DNA from 3 places in the Lysinibacillus sp. ACHW1.5 genome. Region 1 is predicted to be linked to each of the others. Evidence: riboswitches for the same ligand, from Rfam matches in the RefSeq annotation. Region 1 holds a riboswitch; each other region holds the start of a gene.
The links. A riboswitch is a leader RNA that binds a small molecule or an ion and turns the genes downstream of it on or off. The one in region 1 is predicted to bind thiamine pyrophosphate.
Positions count from the first base shown of each region.

Region 2: linked by a shared signal. The riboswitch ahead of thiC (phosphomethylpyrimidine synthase ThiC) and the one ahead of thiW (energy coupling factor transporter S component ThiW) in region 1 are both predicted to bind thiamine pyrophosphate.
Region 3: linked by a shared signal. The riboswitch ahead of L6W14_RS11460 (ABC transporter substrate-binding protein) and the one ahead of thiW (energy coupling factor transporter S component ThiW) in region 1 are both predicted to bind thiamine pyrophosphate.

Region 1 is NZ_CP091777.1:826,353-833,312, forward strand. It holds gene L6W14_RS03785 (vWA domain-containing protein) at 1-750, shown strand, start outside; gene L6W14_RS03790 (VWA domain-containing protein) at 734-3,331, shown strand; gene thiW (energy coupling factor transporter S component ThiW) at 3,519-4,019, opposite strand; TPP riboswitch at 4,114-4,221, opposite strand; gene L6W14_RS03800 (MFS transporter) at 4,288-5,484, opposite strand; gene L6W14_RS03805 (ABC transporter substrate-binding protein) at 5,973-6,960, opposite strand, start outside.
Region 2 is NZ_CP091777.1:234,044-241,003, forward strand. It holds gene L6W14_RS01115 (methyl-accepting chemotaxis protein) at 1-1,203, shown strand, start outside; gene L6W14_RS01120 (AEC family transporter) at 1,314-2,243, shown strand; TPP riboswitch at 2,304-2,418, shown strand; gene thiC (phosphomethylpyrimidine synthase ThiC) at 2,558-4,336, shown strand; gene L6W14_RS01130 (catalase) at 4,460-5,965, opposite strand; gene L6W14_RS01135 (helix-turn-helix domain-containing protein) at 6,263-6,960, opposite strand, start outside.
Region 3 is NZ_CP091777.1:2,317,575-2,324,534, reverse strand. It holds gene parE (DNA topoisomerase IV subunit B) at 1-836, shown strand, start outside; gene parC (DNA topoisomerase IV subunit A) at 833-3,271, shown strand; TPP riboswitch at 3,380-3,490, shown strand; gene L6W14_RS11460 (ABC transporter substrate-binding protein) at 3,643-4,638, shown strand; gene L6W14_RS11455 (thiamine-binding protein) at 4,640-4,930, shown strand; gene L6W14_RS11450 (ABC transporter permease) at 4,930-5,703, shown strand; gene L6W14_RS11445 (ABC transporter ATP-binding protein) at 5,678-6,427, shown strand; gene L6W14_RS11440 (TatD family hydrolase) at 6,417-6,960, shown strand, end outside.

The DNA.
Region 1 (6,960 bases):
GTAAAAATCGTCCCTTCCTTGCAAGTAGCTGACAATCAAGATGCTACCATAATCACAAACCAATCAGCCTTATTGGAAAAGATGGACAATCCCCTCGTATTATTTGGTCGTGATGATGCAGAAAAAGTAGATGCGAATGGGACGGTAAGCACTAGAAGTGATGCATTATTTGCCTTTAGTGAACTAAAGGATGTTTATGTTAGTGCTGTTTATCCTGGCTTTGCGGACTATGAAACGATTGCTTCTGTTGGAGAAGAGCCGTTCATCCAACGCTCCCCAAAAGGAGATATCGTTGTTTTAGCCGATATTGCTGATACAGATTGGCCTTTACATCCATCATTCCCACTATTTCTATGGAGTACAGAGCAGCAGCTAACAGAATCAGTTGGGTCACTTGGGATTTTTTCACCCAATGAACAACGTGCAGTTGCTTTAGCGCAAGGAGACTGGAATGTTTATTCGCAAGAAGACGAGTTTCTTTCGTCTGTTACGAAGGGGATGCTAACTGCGCCCAAACAGCCAGGCATTTATATGGTACGCTCAAATAATGAGGAAAAACAATTGATTGTCCAATTGCAAGCACAAGAACGTGTCATTGAACAAGGAACAAGTTTTACATTAGGTGATATTTCAGACAATGGAAAGGAAGAAGTGTCGATGACCTCTTTCGTGCCTTGGCTAATTGTAATTATTTTACTATTGCTTGTTTCAGAGTGGGAGGTGCAACGACGTCGTGGATTTACGAATTGATATGCCGTTAGTATTGTTGTTACTCCTTCCATTATTCTTGTATTTTGGATGGACATACTTTCATGAGCGACAGCGACTTAAAAGAAGTCATATTGTTGTACTTACTATTCGCATAGTGGCAGCAGGCTGTTTAGTTTTTGCACTCGCAGGTCCATATCTATTATTACCAATCAAAGAAGAACAAATTATTTATTTAGTAGACCGTTCTGCTTCTATGAATGGTACGGAAGATGAGATGGTTCAGTTTATACAGGAGAGCCTCCAATCAAAAAAAGAACCACAGCTTGCGGGCATTTATTCATTTTCCTCTACTTTACAAACAGAGGCCATTTTATCTAAAACATTAAAGGAAGTACCGAAACTAACTGAAATTAAAGCTACCGATCAAACAAATATAGAACAAAGTCTACAGCTTGCTTCAGGGATTATAGATCCTAAAAAAGCAACTCGTCTTGTGCTATTAACAGATGGTAATGAGACAAAGGGCGATGCTTTAGAATTTGCTACGAAGTTGAAAGGCTCTAATATTAGTGTGGATATTAAGCCTTTTAGTCAACCAGTTGTCAATGATGTATCACTAAAAAGCTTTGTATCCCCTCAGGTTGCTTACGTTGGAGAGCAACAACAATTAGTGACAGACATACATGCAACATCAGCAGGCCAAGGCGAGCTATTACTATATGAAAATGATGAGCTTATTCATAAAGAGGCAGTTGAGCTGACTGAAGGCACGAATGTGTTTACCTATAAACATGCAGCAACAGCTGAAGGACTTGTAAAATATGAAGCCGTTGTTCAAGTTGGTCAGGATGCCATTTTTGAAAACAATAAGTTAACTAGTGTCACAATGGTTCAAAGTGAACCACATTTATTAATCGTTAATGGTTATGAAACAGCTTCACCCATCGCAGCAGCACTTGGTAGTCAATCCATTGCCTATGATGTTGTAGCGCCCGACAGTCTACCAAATGAACTGTCCAGCTATTTGCAATATAATGCTATTATTTTCGACAATGTGCCAGGTCATTTAGTGGGTGAAGCAAAAATGAGTGTTATTGAGCAAGCAGTCAAAAACTTTGGGGTTGGTTTTACAATGGTGGGTGGAGAAAATAGTTTTGGTCTAGGCGGCTATTTTAAAACACCGATTGAAACCTTATTGCCAGTGGAAATGGAAATTAAGGGCAAAGAGCAATTACCTTCCTTAGGGTTAGTGATTGTACTTGACCGTTCTGGCAGTATGCAAGGCTCGAAGCTTGAGCTTGCTAAGGAAGCAGCGGCACGTTCTGTTGAGATGTTGCGAGACGAGGATACATTAGGATTCATTGCCTTTGATGATCGTCCTTGGGAGATTATAGAGACAGGGCCTCTTAGCAGTAAAGAAGAGGCTGTGGATACTATTTTATCAGTAACACCTGGTGGGGGAACAGAAATCTATAGTTCATTAGCTAAAGCCTACGAGAACCTTGCTGATTTAAAGCTCCAACGTAAGCATATTATTCTCTTAACAGATGGGCAATCACAGGCAGGGAATTATGAGGATTTAATTACTGAAGGAAAAGAAAATGGTATAACCTTATCGACAGTAGCGATTGGACAAGATGCTGATGCGAACTTATTAGAAGCGCTTAGTGACATGGGTAGTGGACGTTTCTATGATGTCATAGATGAGCAAACCATTCCGTCTATTTTATCTCGTGAAACAGCTATGATTTCCCGCACCTATATTGAGGACAATCCATTCTATCCAGCAATTTATAATGCAGCAGGATGGAACTCGCTGTTTGCAAATGGGGTCCCACAAATGAATGCATATATTGGGACAACGGCAAAACAGGGGGCTACTGTTGTAGCAGAAAGCGAGAAGGAAGATCCTGTGTTAGCGCAGTGGCAATATGGTCTTGGTAAAACATTTGCCTTTACATCTGATTCAACGGGTAAATGGACAGGAGATTGGGCAAGATGGCAGAATTGGGGAGCATTTTGGCAAACACTTATTTCTCAGATGCTACCAAGCTACAATGATGTAGCCTATGATGTAAGATTGGAAGCAGATGGTTCCTTTATGATTACAGACCCTACAAATGAAGCTGCATTTTTAGATATTGTAGCGGTAAATGAGGCAGGGGAGGAGCTAGAAACACAACTTGAAACCATTTCCGCAACCCAAGTTCGAGCTGTAGTACAAGCTGAACCTGGATTAATTTTCTTCCGTGTAGCAGATGAAAAGAAGGCCATTTATCAGGCAGGGCTAAGTGTTCCTTATAGTGCTGAATACGAACTACTCCCTGTAAATAACCAACTGATAGAAGAGTTAACTAAACGAACAGGAGGCACTGTTTTAAAGGAACCACAAGATGTTTTCCGTGACTTTACGACAAAAGGAGCAGATCGGCAAAATATTGCCACATGGCTACTCTTAGCAAGTATGCTTCTTTTCTTTATTGATATTACCATAAGACGCTTTGGTTGGAATTTCCTAACGAATGTGAAGAGAAAAGAGCCGCTGGTTGAGGAAAAAACTATACAAGCAGAAGATACAAATGTAGCACAGTTGTTAAAAGGCATGAAAAAACGATCTTAAATAGAGGAAGCAGTGCAAACTCGAATAGTTTTGCACTGCTTTTTTTATGTTGCTTGAAATAGAGAGTTATCCCCTTTGTAGAGAGGGGAAGATGATCTACAAAGTGGACTCTTTGCTCATAAGGAGGAGAAAGGCGCTCCAAATTGGACTGCCCGCAGCTCAATGAATGCTCATAATCCAATACCTCTTAATAAAGAGAAGAATTAAATCTCTTTACGAGCTCTGTTTTACGCAAGCTACTCGCAACCATTACACCTAAAATAGCACCGATCGTACTTGATGTTAAAAAGGCTGGTAGGAAGAAGAATGCTGCTACAGATGTTCCCATGAATAATTTTGCATAAGGGACGGCAATAAGTGAAGCCAGAATGCCCGTTCCGATAACCTCTCCGATACCAGCTAACCACATTTTATTGCTATTTTTATAGGCAAGAGCAGCACAGACCGCACCGATGATACTACCAGGGATAGCTAGTAGAGAGCCTGTTCCAGTAAGGATACGAATGATGGCAGTGACAAAGGCAACTATAACAGTTGGTACAGGCCCAAGTATAATGGCTCCTATCACATTAATCGCATGCTGAACGGGGTAAGCACGTGCGATGCCTGTTGGGATGGATACGAAAGTAGAGCCTGCAACAGCAACGGCTACTAATAAAGCCATGACTGTTAATTTACGAATTGACATAAAGTTCACTCCTTTTGGTAAAGTTCGTGAGGAAAAATAAAAAGGCCACCCCCTTTAAACAATAGGAAGCGGCCTTGCGTGTATATAGTGACAACAGCAAGTAGCGCCACTTCCCTCCGCTAGTGTGAACTAGATCAGGTTCAAAGGGTCCGTATATTACCATATACGTCTCAGCCTTTTAAAGACTCCCCTAGTGGTTAAAATCATTCAATTTTGTGAATCAACAATAATGTACCATACTGCTAAAAATAGTCAATGATTTTTCAGACTATTTTGTATCGGGATGCATTAAATGAGGTGCTTTTTTCACTGTCCAGATGAGCGCAAGGAAGAAACAGGCTAATAATATGATAGAACCGAAAATATATGGGCTATTCATATTCCAGTCAAATAATAAACCTGCCAAAGCGGGTCCAATCATATTTCCGAGGCTCATATAGGCATTATTCAAGCCCGCAGCAAATCCCTGCTCTTTCTCTGCAAGCTTTGAGATGAGTGTATTAACAGCTGGACGAATTAATGTCGTTGCTGTAGAGAAAATTGTTGCTACAACTAAAATAAGGGCAAAGCCAGAAACAAATAATATTAAGAAAATAGCAACGGATGCAATAAATAAATTTACTAGTACTACTTTCATTTCACCATAACGATTGAACAGTGGTGTAATAATAAACATTTGTACTACTACTCCAAAAGCACCACCAACAACTAATATAATCGCTATATCTACAGGTGTGTAATTAAACTTTTCTGTCACAAATAATGACAATGTCGTTTGGAAATTTGCAATTCCAAACGAGAACACCAGCATAATTATGAGCATAACAAAATAAGGCATATGTATGGAACGAGCCATTTGCTTCGCCAGATTGTCTTGCTTTTGTTTCTGTTGCGCAGTGTTTGGTTTGGTAGAAGGTAATAAAAAGTAAGATAAAATAGATGCTACAATGGCTGCAGCTCCAGCTGTGAAAAATGGGAAATGTAAGCTTACCTTTGCTAAAAAGCCACCAATACCAGGTCCAATCATAAAGCCAAGAGACATAGCGGCACCCAACATCCCCATACCTTTCCCACGTTCTTCATAGGTTGTGACGTCAGCGACAAAAGCCATAATAGGAGGTGCAACAAATGCGGAACCTAGACCACCTAAAAATCGTGCTAAAAAGAGCATCCATACATCTGTAGCAAGGCCAAATCCGATTTGTGCAAGACCTGTTACGATAAGACCGAAAATAATTAAATTTTTTCGTCCGTACTGATCTGAAAGATTCCCAGCAATAGGAGAAAATACGAATTGAGCTAAGGCGAACGTTGCGATTAGCATACCTAGAACTTGTCCTGCTGCACCAAATATTTTTAAATACTCTGGCATGACAGGAATAATAATGCCAATACTTCCCATTGCGATAAACATATTAAACATTAAAATATACAAAGCCGCCTTATTGGACTTCTGCTGGGTCATCGAATGAACCCCCTTTTTGTAATCAAATATAGTACAGTCTATCATAAAGAATTATTGCTTGGCTAATAGTTAAGATTATCGTACTGGTTCTATATTTAGAATGGTTTTCCACAAAAGTTTTCATCCGCGCACCTATGCATGAAGAAATAATAGATGTTAGTCATAAAAATTGAGGGGAAAAGAAGCTATGGGGATAAATTAGTAAAGCAACAACAATCTATGGACTTCTCTTATAAAGTGAGAATTAAAAAATGTGAGAGTCTGTCTGTAATGGCATAAAGCATGGCTATAAATTGTAGCGATGTTATAGCGCATCAGAAGGAATATCACAAGAATACTGATGTGAAAATCTATTAAAATTCAGACAAAATATTTTCTAAATATAATAATGCAAATAGTCAATTGAAAATGTTCTTATTTAATAGTCAGTTAAATAAGAAGAGAAAAAAAACTAGCGAATTGATGTAAAAGTCAATTCGCTAGTTGAATTATCGGATACCCATTTTAAATTCTAAAAATAATTCGTTGTATTTCCCTAAATAATCAGGTCCTAAGTTTTTGTAGACCTCTAATGTATCGCGTTGTTCTTCAGAAGGATAGTAGCGTTCGTCAGAAACAACTTCTTCGTCCATTAAGTCCATAGCTGCAAGATTAGGCGTAGAATAGCCTACAAAATCGGCATTTTGAGCACCTGATTCAGCACTTAGCATGAAGTTTATAAAGGCGTGGGCACCATCAATATTCTTCGATGTCTTTGGGATGACCATATTATCAAACCATAAGTTTGAGCCTTCCTCAGGTACAGCAAAGTCTAACTCTTCATTTTCATACATCATGTCAGCTGCTTGGCCAGACCACGTAAGGGCAACGGTTGCTTCATTATTGATCATTAATGGTGTAATTTCATCTCCAATGATTGCTTTTACATTTGGTGCAAGGGTGATTAGTTTGTCAGTAGCTTCACGAAGTTCCTGATCATCTAGTGAATTCAGAGAATAGCCAAGACTGTTTAAGCCCATCCCAATGACTTCGCGCGCACCATCTACTAAAAAGACTTTTCGCTTTAAAGAAGGGTCCCATAAATCATCCCAAGAGGAGAAGTCTAAGTCTCCAACAAGGCTTGGATTGTAGACAATACCTACTGTTCCCCAAAAATAAGGGACAGAATATTTATTGTTAGCATCGAATGGTAAATCTAAAAAGTAAGGATCAATATTTTTAAAATTAGGGATTTTCGTTTTATCTAAAGGAATCAATAATTCTTCTTCCTTCATCTTCTCAATCATATATTCAGAAGGGACAGCAATATCGTAGGCTGTTCCGCCTTGCTGAATCTTTGTCATCATAGCTTCATTGGAATCGAATGTTTCATAGATGACATGAATGCCTGTTTCTTTTTCAAATTCTTTTAACAAATCAGGATCAATATATTCTCCCCAGTTAAAGATGGTTAACGTGTCTTTTCCACTTTTACCG
Region 2 (6,960 bases), 590 kb from region 1:
CAAGTCGTGTTAGCTGAATCAAAGATTCTAGAAACATATAATCATGTATTTGTATTTACGATTATTGCTTCCATTATTATGGTGGTTTTGATGACAGCTGCAAGTGTGTTATTCATCTATAAACAACTAAAACCACTTAAATTTTTACGTGCATCGATTGAAACTGCAGCCGAAGGGGATTTAACACAAAAGGTAGAAGAGCGATATATTAAGCCTGATGAAATTGGTGCAGTGGCTGTGGCTTATAATAATATGTTAGATAAAACCAATAGTGCGATTCAAACTGTACTAAATTCCACGAGGTTATTGAACCAATCTTCTAATCAGGTAAATGAGGCATTTAATGAGGTAGTTGCTTCTAGTCAAGAGGTTTCTGTAGCTATCAACGAGATTGCACAAGGAGCCTCGAAGCAATCAGAGGATACAGAAGAAACAAATTATCGAATGATGGATTTATCAGATCAGATTGATGCGATTACGGCTCTATCTAATGAAATGGATGAGCTATCTCATAAAACAGGTGTAACAACAGAAAAAGGATTGCATGAGGTTGAAAGTTTAAGAGAGCGTAATATGGAGACAAATGAAATGAATGGGCGTATTCAGCAGCAAATGGAATCATTAGCTTTCAATATTGCCAATATTAATCAGATTATTGCTTCGATCCAAAGTATTACCGAGCAGACTAATCTGCTAGCTTTAAATGCAAGTATCGAGGCTGCACGTGCTGGTGAACATGGTAAAGGATTTGCTGTAGTTGCAGAGGAAGTTAGAAAGCTAGCAGAACAATCTAAGAATGAAACAGAAATTATTAAGAGTACAGTAGAAAGCATTCTTGAAAATTCTCAGCAGACGGTTGCTGTGATTGCATCTAATGCAGATTTAATGCAATCTCAAAATGAGTCCGTACAAAGCACGCAACTAGCATTTAAAGATAGCAGTGACTTGTCAGGTTCAATTGCAAATTCTATTAGTGAATTAATGAATAAACTATCTAGCATGTTAGAGCATAAAAATCAAGCAATCATGGCTATCCAAAGTATTTCGGCTATTTCAGAGCAAACAGCAGCCTCTGCGGAACAAGTAAGTGCTTCTGCAATGGATCAACAAGTAGAATTACAAAAAGTAGCTGAGTCTATTCAAAATATGAACGATATTTCAAACGAGCTACAAGAAGTTGTAAACCGATTTAAGCTTGCTTAAAAAGAAAGGCTGCCTTCAATATAGAGGCAGTCTTCTTTATGGTGAAAGCCAGAGAAATTGACCTAGAAGGAATTCAACACTACTATTCACACTGGAAGGGGGACATTGAAATGATGTATCTCGGAATGATTTTCTTTCAAATTGTTGTACCTATTTTAGTGTTACTTGTAATAGGCGCTATACTACAAAAGAAATTTCGCTTTAATTTAAAAGCATTGTCTCAGCTTATTACATATTGCTTTATGCCAGCAGCTGTTTTTATAAATTTATATGAAACACATGTGGAGTTATCTGTACTGGCAGAGGTCGGATTATTTATTGTACTTTTTATCGGTAGTCAAATGTTGCTCAGTCATTTTATGGCAAAAGGGTTAGGTTTACCTAGAACAGAGGCAGCTGTCTTTAAAAATAGTGTGGTGCTTATTAACTCGGGCAATTACGGTATTCCAGTGGCTCAAATGATATTTGCCACGCAACCTATTGGGGTAGCCATTCAGGTCATGCTCGTAATCTTTCAAAATATGACTACGTATACATATGGTTTATACAATTTAATTTCTTCTACAAAGTCAGGTATGATAATCATTAAGGATTTTTTAAAAATGCCTATTATTCATGCGCTGATTATAGGTGCAGCTATGAATTATTTTGATATTGGTATTCCACAGTTTATCAAAATACCAGTAGAACATGTGGCAGATGGATTTATTGCTGTGGCCTTAATTACATTAGGCGCGCAATTATCACAACTAGAGATGAAATCAATGTTTAATAAAACCGTCTTTATCAGCTGTTTTACGCGATTAATTATTGGACCTTCTGTTGCATTAGCCATTATTTATATATTGGGATTAGATGGAGTCGTCGCACAATCACTGTTTATAGCTAGTGCCTTTCCAACATCTCGTAATAGTTCTAGTCTAGCATTGGAATATGATGTAGAATCAGCAACAGCCGCGCAAGCTGTTTTATTTTCAACCATTGTAAGCTGTATAACTGTAACCATTGTGATCTATTTTGCGGAAATATTATTTACCTAGTAAGATAAAAAATAACTTCCATCTCTTAGTATTATCTGCTACACTAGCATCAAACTAAATAGTATTAACTAGGGGAGTCTGATGAGTCAGGCTGAGAGGGAAACGCTACGAAGTTTCTTGACCCTTTGGACCTGATCTGGCTCATACCAGCGTGGGAAAGTTAAGAAGCTATTGCAGAGTATGCAATCAATAGACCTTTACATTCGTGGCCGGATCCAAATAATTATTTTGGATTCGGCCTTTATTTTTTGGATTGTTGGGTGAGCTAGATTCGGTCCTTGTATCAAAATATATTTAAGGGAGAGAAGTAGCTCATGTCAGCAATAAGTGAAAAGAATATTACCATTATGTCTAGCTTTGAAGGAAGCAAAAAAGTATATGTGGAAGGATCACGCCCAGATATTCTAGTACCTATGCGAGAAATTGCATTAAGTCCGACAACAGGCAGCTTTGGAAATGAAGAAAATGCTCCTATTCGAGTATATGATACAAGTGGGCCCTATACAGATCCAGCCTACCAAGTAGATATTACGAAAGGTTTACCTGCCTTACGAAATGCATGGATTCAAGAGCGAGGGGATGTAGAAGCATATGAGGGACGCTCCATTAAACCTGAGGATAATGGCTTTCGTCATGTTGATGACCCGCGTATTCAAGAAAATGTCTTTCCTGAGTTGGCGAGAAAGCCTTTGCGTGCTAAAAAAGGTAAAAATGTGACACAGCTTCACTATGCACGAAAGGGAATTATAACCCATGAAATGGAGTTTGTAGCGATTCGTGAAAATATGGATCCTGAATTTGTACGTTCAGAAATTGCAGCTGGGCGTGCTATAATGCCTTCTAATATTAATCACCCTGAGGCAGAGCCAATGATTATTGGGCGTAATTTTCATGTAAAGATCAATGCGAATATCGGGAATTCTGCTGTATCTTCTTCCATTGCAGAAGAAGTTGAGAAAATGACCTGGGCAACTCGATGGGGCGCAGATAATATTATGGATTTATCGACTGGTAAACATATTCATACAACGAGAGAATGGATTATTCGAAATGCTGCAGTACCAGTGGGAACAGTGCCAATTTATCAGGCTTTAGAAAAGGTAAATGGTGTAGCAGAGGATTTAACGTGGGAGGTTTATCGTGATACCCTCATCGAGCAAGCTGAGCAGGGTGTGGATTATTTCACTATTCATGCAGGTGTCCTTTTACGCTATGTACCGCTTACAGCAAATCGTGTAACAGGCATTGTATCACGAGGGGGCTCTATCATGGCTCAGTGGTGTTTATATCATCATCAAGAGAACTTCCTGTATACACACTTTGAGGAAATCTGTGAAATTATGAAAGCCTATGATGTTGCTTTTTCCTTAGGTGATGGTTTACGCCCAGGCTCAATTGCAGATGCCAATGATGAGGCACAATTTGCAGAGCTTGAAACACTAGGTGAGCTAACACAAATTGCTTGGCAGCATGATGTTCAGGTGATGGTTGAAGGACCAGGTCATGTACCAATGCATCTGATTAAAGAAAATATGGACAAGCAATTAGAGGCTTGTAAGGAAGCGCCCTTCTATACATTAGGACCACTCACAACAGATATTGCTCCAGGTTATGACCACATTACATCAGCCATTGGGGCAGCCATGATTGGCTGGTTTGGTACAGCGATGCTTTGTTATGTGACACCGAAAGAGCATCTTGGTTTACCGAATCGCGAGGACGTTCGTGTGGGCGTTATCACTTATAAAATTGCTGCACATGCTGCTGATTTAGCAAAAGGTCATCCAGGTGCACAACAACGAGACGATGCGCTGTCTAAAGCGCGCTTTGAGTTCCGTTGGCGTGATCAATTCAATCTGTCACTAGATCCCGAGCGTGCAGTGGAATATCATGATGAGACACTGCCAGCAGAGGGAGCAAAAACAGCACACTTTTGTTCTATGTGCGGGCCTAAATTCTGTAGCATGAGAATTTCACAGGATATTCGTAATTATGCGAAAGATAAGGATTTGAATACGACTGAAGCGATCCATCAAGGTATGAAAGAAAAGGCTGAGGAGTTTAAAAAAGCAGGCAGTCAAATTTATCAATAATGAAAGAAAAGGCTTATGTCAGAAAAATAGACATAGGCCTTTTCTTAATCAAAAAACTCCATGTGAATAGTGGATTCACATGGAGTAAAAGTTGGATTTGGATATCAATAATAACGTGGAATATTAAACGTTTGTTGGTTGTTTTACATATGGATTTGTAAGGTCCATACCTTCTAAGGAAAGACCCATCGCTTTAGCGACACCTTCACCATATGCTGGGTCAGCTAGATAGCAGTGAAGGATGTGACGGCGTTTGATGAATTCTTCAACAGAAGCCATATCGTTCGCGGTATTTTCAAATAAGCGTTGCTGCTCTTCCGAAGTCAATAGACGGAATAGTTTACCTGGTTGTTCAAAGTAATTATTATCGTCTTCACGGAAATCATGAATACCTGCATGACCATCAATACGTAATTCAGGCTCTTTATGGTCTAAATTATGCTCCCACTCACCATAGCTATTTGGTTCATAGCTTAATGTCGAACCAAGATTGCCATCAAAGCGCATTGCTCCATCGCGGTGGAAAGTACGGAATGGACATTTTGGTGCGTTGACAGGAAGCATATAGTGGTTTACACCAAGACGATAGCGTTGGGCATCCGCATATGCAAAGATACGACCTTGTAACATTTTATCTGGTGAGAAGCTGATGCCAGGAACAATGTTAGATGGTGCGAATGCAGCTTGTTCAACTTCTGCAAAGTAGTTGTCTGGATTTTTGTTTAACTCGAATTCACCTACAGGAATTAATGGGAAGTCTTTTTTATACCATACCTTTGTTAAATCAAATGGGTTGTATGGTAGCTCACGAGCTTGCTCCTCTGTCATTACCTGAATGTACATTTTCCATTTAGGGAAATCGCCTTTTTCAATTGCTTCATATAAATCACGTTGTGAAGATTCGCGGTCTTGACCAATAATCTCATTAGCCTCGGCACCAGTTAAATTCTTAATGCCTTGCTCTGTACGGAAGTGGAATTTAACCCAAACACGTTCATTATTAGCATTGATAAAGCTATACGTATGAGAACCAAATCCGTGCATATTACGGTAACCAGCTGGAATACCACGGTCAGACATAACAATTGTCACTTGGTGAAGTGCTTCAGGTAATGAAGTCCAGAAATCCCAGTTAGAGTTGGCATTTTTCATATTTGTACGTGGGTCACGTTTTACCACATGGTTTAAATCTGTAAAGTGTAAAGGATCGCGGAAGAAGAATACTGGTGTATTGTTCCCTACTAAATCCCAGTTTCCATCTTCTGTATAAAATTTAAGGGCGAAGCCACGAATATCTCGCTCTGCATCTGCTGCACCGCGCTCACCCGCTACTGTAGAGAAACGTGCGAACATTTCAGTTTTCTTGCCGATCTCTGAGAAGATTTTCGCTTTAGTATATTGTGAAATATCATGCGTTACAGTAAAAGTACCAAATGCACCTGAGCCCTTTGCGTGCATACGACGTTCCGGAATTACTTCACGATTGAAATTTGCTAGTTTTTCAACTAACCATACATCCTGAAGTAAAAGAGGGCCACGTGGACCTGCTGACATAGAGTCATGGTTACTTACTACTGGAGCGCCACCTGCTGTTGTAAAACGACGGCTACGATCATTTGCGTTTGTCATATTAGTTTACCTCCTGAAAAAAATGTGAGTCAAACTCTTCGTCTATAACTATAACAAATATAAAATAGAATTGCTAGTACATTATAATAATTATCGTTAAAGAATTTTTATATTTAAGTATAAACTATAAATATATGCGCTAGACATACGGAATATACATAGTTTTTAACTTTAATTTATTTTATCTAATCTCAATTTTATAGATAATTCTCACGTTAAGATTAGGATAATGACATCATGATAAGAGTCTTTATTGAAAATAAAATCAACTAATTGAAAACTATTTTAATCAATCTTTTATTTTTTTCTATATCGGTTAGGTGTAATACCAATTTGTTGCTTAAATAATTTTATAAAATAATTTGGATCATCAAAACCGTTTAAATGAGCAATTTCACTAATAGCAAAATCTGTTTCTAGCAGCATTTTTGTGGCATGATGAATTCTTACTTGCTGTAAATAGCGCTTAAATGGCAAGCCTTGTTTTCTTGAGAAAATCGTACTTAAATAATTGGGGCTTATTCCAAGCTTATGAGCAACAAAGGGAAGAGACAGTGCACTATCTTTAAATTGTTGATCAATTATTTCTATAGCTAGTTCAACATAATCAGCTCGTTTCTCTATTCGGGCTACCCTTGCTAACTCAATTAATGTCTGCGTGAAAGAAATAATCTCATTGAGTATCGTGTAAAATATAGGATGCTCAATGATTAAGTGAAATAGCTGACGGTAGTTTTGTTCGATAACCGCTTTTTCATGTAATTTATATTTCAGCATAAAGCGTCTAATTTGTGCTAAGACACTCGTCAGATGAATGCGTAAATCATCTTGCTCATAATATATGCCTTCATTAGAAAGCCGATATAAAAATGTTTTAACGGCCTCTAGGTTTCCATCTTCCAAACTACTTATTAGTAATTGTTGCTCTTCAGGTGTCAGTAAGGGATCAAAGGGCTGAGTTTCATATTGTTTGCTCGCATAAAAAATATGGCCAA
Region 3 (6,960 bases), 1.5 Mb from region 1:
TTCGAGCGCAGCAAGTGCGTGAAGCAGCTCGTAAAGCGCGTGAGGATGCACGAAATGGCAAGAAAAATAAAAAGGGTAGTACGATTTTATCTGGAAAATTAACGCCAGCTCAGTCACGTAATGCAGCAAAAAATGAGCTGTATTTAGTCGAGGGGGATTCTGCGGGTGGCTCTGCTAAACAAGGACGTGACCGTACATTCCAAGCGATTCTGCCATTGCGCGGGAAGGTCATCAACACAGAAAAAGCCAAGCTACAGGATATTATGAAAAACGAAGAAATTTCAACGATTATCCATGCGATTGGGGCAGGTGTTGGCACGGATTTTGCGGTGGAGGATTCTGCCTACAATAAAGTAGTCATCATGACCGATGCGGATACGGATGGGGCACATATTCAAGTCTTGCTATTAACATTCTTCTATCGTTATATGCGTCCGCTCATTGAGTCTGGAAAGGTCTATATCGCACTACCGCCGCTTTATAAAGTCTCAAGAGGTACAGGAAAAAAAGAAGTCATTGAATATGCTTGGACAGAAAGTGACTTACAAAAGGCCATCAAGAAGGTTGGAAAGGGTTACATATTACAGCGCTATAAAGGTCTTGGTGAGATGAATGCAGACCAACTATGGGACACAACAATGAACCCTGAAACACGGACATTAATTCGTGTCACAATCGAGGATGGTGCACGAGCGGAGAGACGTGTCACGACGTTAATGGGTGATAAGGTGGAACCACGTCGTAAATGGATCGAAGCCAATGTAGACTTCGGTATGGAGGATGATTCTAACATTTTAGAGAATGAATTCATCCAACAAGAGGAGGACCAAGCATGAGTAGTACAGAAAAGTTTCAAGATTTACCGTTAGAAGAAGTAATGGGTGACCGTTTTGGTCGCTATAGTAAATATATTATTCAAGACCGCGCGTTGCCTGATGCACGTGACGGTCTTAAACCAGTACAGCGCCGTATTTTATATGCGATGTTTACGGAAGGCAACACACATGATAAGCCGTTCCGTAAATCCGCAAAAACAGTGGGTAATGTAATTGGTAACTATCATCCGCACGGCGATAGCTCTGTGTATGAAGCGATGGTACGGATGAGTCAGGACTGGAAGGCACGTCATATGCTCATTGAGATGCACGGGAACAATGGCTCGGTAGATGGCGATCCACCAGCTGCAATGCGGTATACAGAGGCGAGACTATCAGCTATTGCCGCTGAAATGCTACGAGATATTGGCAAGAAAACGGTCGAATTTGTGCCAAACTTTGATGATCAGGATATGGAGCCAACTGTATTACCAGCACGTTTTCCTAACCTTTTAGTCAATGGCTCTACAGGAATTTCTGCTGGGTATGCGACAGATATTCCGCCACATGCCTTAGATGAAGTACTGGATGCTGTGTTGATGCGCTTAGACAAGCCTAATGTTACTGTAGATGAATTGATGACGGTGATTAAAGGACCTGATTTCCCAACGGGTGGAATCATTCAAGGTGTTGATGGCATTAAAAAGGCGTATGAAACAGGTCGGGGTAAAATCATCGTCCGTGCACAAGCAGTTGTTGAACCAATCAAGGGTGGTAAAGAGCAAATTGTTATCACTGAGTTACCATATGATGTAAATAAAGCGAATCTTGTGAAAAAAATTGATGAGCAACGGGTAGATAAACGACTAGAAGGCATTGCGGAAATTCGTGATGAATCAGACCGTACAGGGTTACGTGTCGTAATTGAGCTGAAAAAGGATGTACCAGGACAAGGAATTTTACAGTACTTGTTTAAAACAACGGATTTACAGGTAGCTTATAATTTTAATATGATTGCCATTCATAATCGTCGTCCAACGATGATGACATTGCCTTTATTGCTAGATGCCTATATTGCCCACCAAAAAGAAGTGGTAACAAACCGTTCCATTTATGATTTGCAAAAGGCAAAGGATCGTTCTCATATTGTAGATGGATTAATTAAAGCCCTTTCCATTTTAGATGAAGTCATTGCGACGATTCGTTCTTCAAATGATAAGAAGGATGCGAAGCTTAATTTACAAGCAAAGTTTGATTTTACAGAGGTACAGGCAGAGGCCATTGTAAGCCTGCAATTATATCGTTTAACGAATACGGATATTACAGAGCTTCGTCATGAACAGGACGAGTTAAATAAGCTAATTGCGAAGCTAGAGGGGATTCTACAAAGTGAAGCAAAGCTAGTGCGTGTTATTAAACAAGAGTTACTAGATATTAAGAAGCGCTTTACAGAGCCTCGTCGCTCGAAGATTGAGCAAGAAATTGAAGAAATTAAAATTACATTGGATGTCCTTGTGCCAAGTGAAGAGGTTGTCGTAACAGTAACGAAGGATGGTTATATTAAACGTACATCCACACGTTCCCATGCCGCTTCAAACGGGCAAGATTTTGCCATGAAGGATTCAGATTATTTATTGTATGAAGCAAACTTAAATACACAGCACCATCTATTGCTGTTCACAAATCGAGGCAATTATATTTATCAGCCTGTTCATGAGCTGCCTGATATACGCTGGAAGGATCTCGGCCAGCATATTTCAAGTATTGTGCCAACAGGGGAAGATGAATCCATTATTGCGGTTTATGGCTTCGAAACCTTTGACCAGCCAAATACGTATGTCTTCACAGCCACAAAAGATGGCCAAATTAAGCGCTCACCACTCGCAGACTATGCGGTAACACGTTATTCAAAGCCAATTAAAACGATGAACGTCAAGGCTGGTGATGCGATGATCTATGCATCATTTGTAACAGATGACGTGGAGCTGATGCTCACAACGGATACAGCCTATGCGATTCGTTTCCCTATGGAGGAGTTACCAGTTACAGGTGTGAAAACAGGCGGTGTGAAAGGGATCACACTAAAAGATGGAGAAGCCTTAGTTGGAGTCAATGTGTTACAGCCTGATGTTACCAACTATGTAGTGATTGTGACACAGCGTGGGGCCGTGAAGAAAATGAATGTTGCTGAAGTTGAAGTAGCAAGTCGTGCAAAACGTGGACTAAAAGTATTAACAGAGTTAAAAGCAAACCCTCACCGAATTGTGGCAGTTGTTCAAGCAACAGACGAGGAGCAGGTTGTGATTGAAACTGAAAAAGGTGTTCAAGAGATGATTGACGTACAAGCATTGTCTCGTGCGGATCGACATTCCAATGGTTCATTTAAAGTGGATATTGCAACAGATGGAGCAATTTCTCATGTTGTAACAGCCAAAAAAGAACAGAAACCAAGCTAAAAGCATGCCCAGCCTCTTAGGAGCGCTGGGCTTTAAGCTCTATTCAAAAATAGCACCTTGTCATTTAAGTGAAACTATGGGTATAATAATCATCGAAAAGTTCATAGCGAAAGAATGTAGGGGGGCTAGTAATTGCTAGCTGAGATTGTGTCCGGTAGACGCTGACCCTTTGAACCTGATTTGGCTCGTACCAGCGTAGGGAACATCTAATCAAAAAGCAAAGTTTTGAAGATTGATTGCAATACGTCTGGGAGGAATCCTAGGCGTTTTTTATGTTTTCAAGCAACAGCTTGCCAACATTGTATACGCTTTCTTCTGGTGACAACATTCATGCATGAACACTTTCATATTACAAACTGGGAGGCTTTCGCATGAAAAAATGGTTTTTTATTTTATTGGCAGCACTATTGACATTAGTAGGCTGTAGTGACAAGGATGACAAGCAGGCTGCTGACAAGCTGAAAAAGGTGTCTGTGGTACTGGATTGGACGCCGAATACAAATCATACAGGACTATATGCTGCAAAAAAACTCGGTTATTTTGAGGAACAGGGCTTAGATGTTGATATTATTATGCCTGGCGAGGCGGGCGCAGATCAGCTTGTTGCTTCTGGAAAGGCGGATTTTGGCGTGAGCTATCAGGAAGGCATAACACAGGCACGAGTACAGGGTGTGCCGCTGGTCTCCATCGCAGCAATTATACAGCATAATACATCTGGCTTTGCTTCTATTGCTTCGAAGGGCATTACATCGCCAAAGGATTTTGAAGGTAAAACCTATGGTGGTTGGGGCGCGCCATTAGAGCAAGCCGTTTTACAATCACTCATGCAAAAAGAAAAGGCAGATATTAATAAGCTAGATATCGTCAATGCAGGGGATTTAGATTTCTTCACAATGATGGAAAAAGATATAGATTTTGCTTGGATTTATTATGCATGGACTGGTATTGAGGCTGAGCTGCGTGGGGAAAAGATTAATATGCTATATCTTACAGACTATAGTGATCAATTGGATTATTATACGCCGGTTTTAGCTACAAATGAAAAAATGATACAGGACAACCCCGATGTAGTCAAAGCCTTTGTGGCAGCCGCATCGAAGGGCTATGAATACGCAATTAAAAACCCAAGTGAAGCGGCTGATATTTTAATCGAAGCGGCCCCTGATTTAGATAAAACGTTAGTGCATAAAAGTCAGGAATGGCTGGCTGATAAATACCAGGATGATGCCAAGCAATGGGGAGAGCAAAAGCTTTCTGTGTGGGAAAATTATGCGAAATGGATGTCAAGCAATCAAGTACTAGAGGGCGAATTTGATGCGAAAAAAGCCTTTACTAATGATTTCTTACCTAAAAAGGAGGCCAAATAAGATGGCAAATTCATTAATCAGTGTACAAATCATTCCGAAGACAGAGAAATATGAAGATGTTATACCATATGTCGATGCAGCAATTGCGGTAATCGATGCTTCTGGAGTGAAATATGAGGTACATCCATTGGAAACAACGATGGAGGGTGAGCTTTCAACATTGCTCCAAATCATTGAAAAAATGAATGAGAAGATGATCGAGCTTGGTGCCATTAATGTCATTACACAAGTGAAAATTTTATATCAGCCAACGGGTATTACGATGGAGACATTAACGGAGAAATATCAGTAATGAAACGTGCATTACAGAAGGGAAGGACGATAATTTTTATCGCCTTCCTCTTATTCATATGGGAACTAATCGTGCGGTTTGCTGAAGTTCCTCATTGGTTAGTACCCACACCAAGTAGTATTTTGTCAGAAGCCATCCAGTCGTATCAAACCTTTCTACCACATGCATTCGCTACAGTACAATTAGCTCTACTAGGATTAGCCATTGGCATCGCTTGTGGGCTAACGGTGGCAATAGTGTTGCATCGATTTACATTTATTCGAGAACTGTTTTATCCAATTCTTATTATGTCGCAGAATGTTCCTATTCTAGTCTTGGCACCGCTCCTTATTATTTGGTTTGGCTTTGGCCTATTACCGAAGCTTATCATTATCTGTCTTGTGTGCTTTTTCCCGATTGTCATTGCAGCGATGGATGGATTTAGACAAACAGCTCCAGAATTAAAGCATTATTTTGCCATGGTTGGTGCTACAAGGGCACAAACCTTTTGGAAGCTGGAATGGCCTTATGCCTATCCTGCTATTTTTTCAGGCATTAAAATTGCGGCTACATATAGTGTGATGGGGGCTGTGATTGCGGAGTGGCTTGGTGCAAAAAAGGGTATTGGTGTTTACATGACCCTAGCCCAGTCCTCCTTCCGTACGGATCGTGTATTTGTGGCAATTTTTGCGATTGTTCTCTTGAGCTTACTATTGTTTAGTGGTATTCGTTTACTTGAAAAATTCATGGTGAAGGGAAGAGGCTATCATGCTCAGCATTCAAAACATCGCTAAATCCTTCGATGCGCTCAAAGTCCTTGATCAACTTTCTTTTGACGTCAAGGATGGAGAGTTTGTGGCCATCGTGGGTCCTTCAGGCAGTGGTAAAAGTACACTTTTTCAATTAATTGGTGGTGTTTCGCCAATTGATCAAGGAGCCATTTTATTGAATGGAGAGGATATCCAACAAAAAAAAGGAACGATTGGCTATATGCCACAGCAGCCATGTCTATTACCCTGGCGTACAATAGTAGAAAATGTCACGCTTGTAGAGGAATTACAACATAAATCAAATGTTGAACGTGCCAAGGAATGGTTAGAAAAGGTTGGTCTTGCCTCTTTTATCCATGCCTACCCGAACGAACTGTCTGGAGGCATGCAGCAGCGTGTGTCCTTTATTCGAGCAATGGTCAGTGATAAGCCGATTTTATGCTTAGACGAACCATTTTCTGCGTTGGATGAATTTACTCGACTGGAAATGCAAGCATGGCTTTTATCTATCTGGGAGGAGTACCGCAAATCCATTCTATTTGTTACACATAGTATTGAGGAAGCTCTCTTTTTAGCAGATCGCATACTTGTTTTAACCAAACGTCCTGCTACCGTTAAAAAGGAAATCATCGTGCCGTTTGAAAGACCTCGGAAAGAGGAAATTCGACATTCTGCAGCATTCACAGCGTTAAAGCAACAATTGTTTATGTATTTACAGGAGGAAAAGGGTGATATGTATGTTGATTGATGCGCATATTCATTTGGATCAGTACACCGATGAGGAAATTCCTTCCTTATTAGAAGAAGTGAAAGCTGTAATCGCGGTTAGTATGCAACTTGCCTCTTGTGAAAGAACGTTGCGTTTATCGAATAGCTATCAGCAAGTAAAGGCTGCTTTTGGCTTTCATCCTGAACAGCCTTTACTAAGTCCAAATGATGAGGCGGTTTTATTCGATTGGATTCGTTCGCATCAGGATGACATGGTTGCTATTGGTGAGGTGGGTCTACCTTATTATTTAAGACAAGAGCAAGCGATTGATGAACGTCCCTATGTGGCGCTATTAGAGCGTTTTGTTGTATTGGCGAAGGAGCTGGACAAGCCAATTGTGTTACACGCAGTATATGAGGACGCCCATATTGTGTGTGATTTGCTGGAAAAGCATCAGCTTCACGAAGTCCATTTTCATTGGTTTAAAGGGGATGAAGCTATTGTGAAGCGCATGATAGAGTGTGGTTATTTTATTTCCATTACGCCAGATTGCTTGTACGAAGAGGAAATTC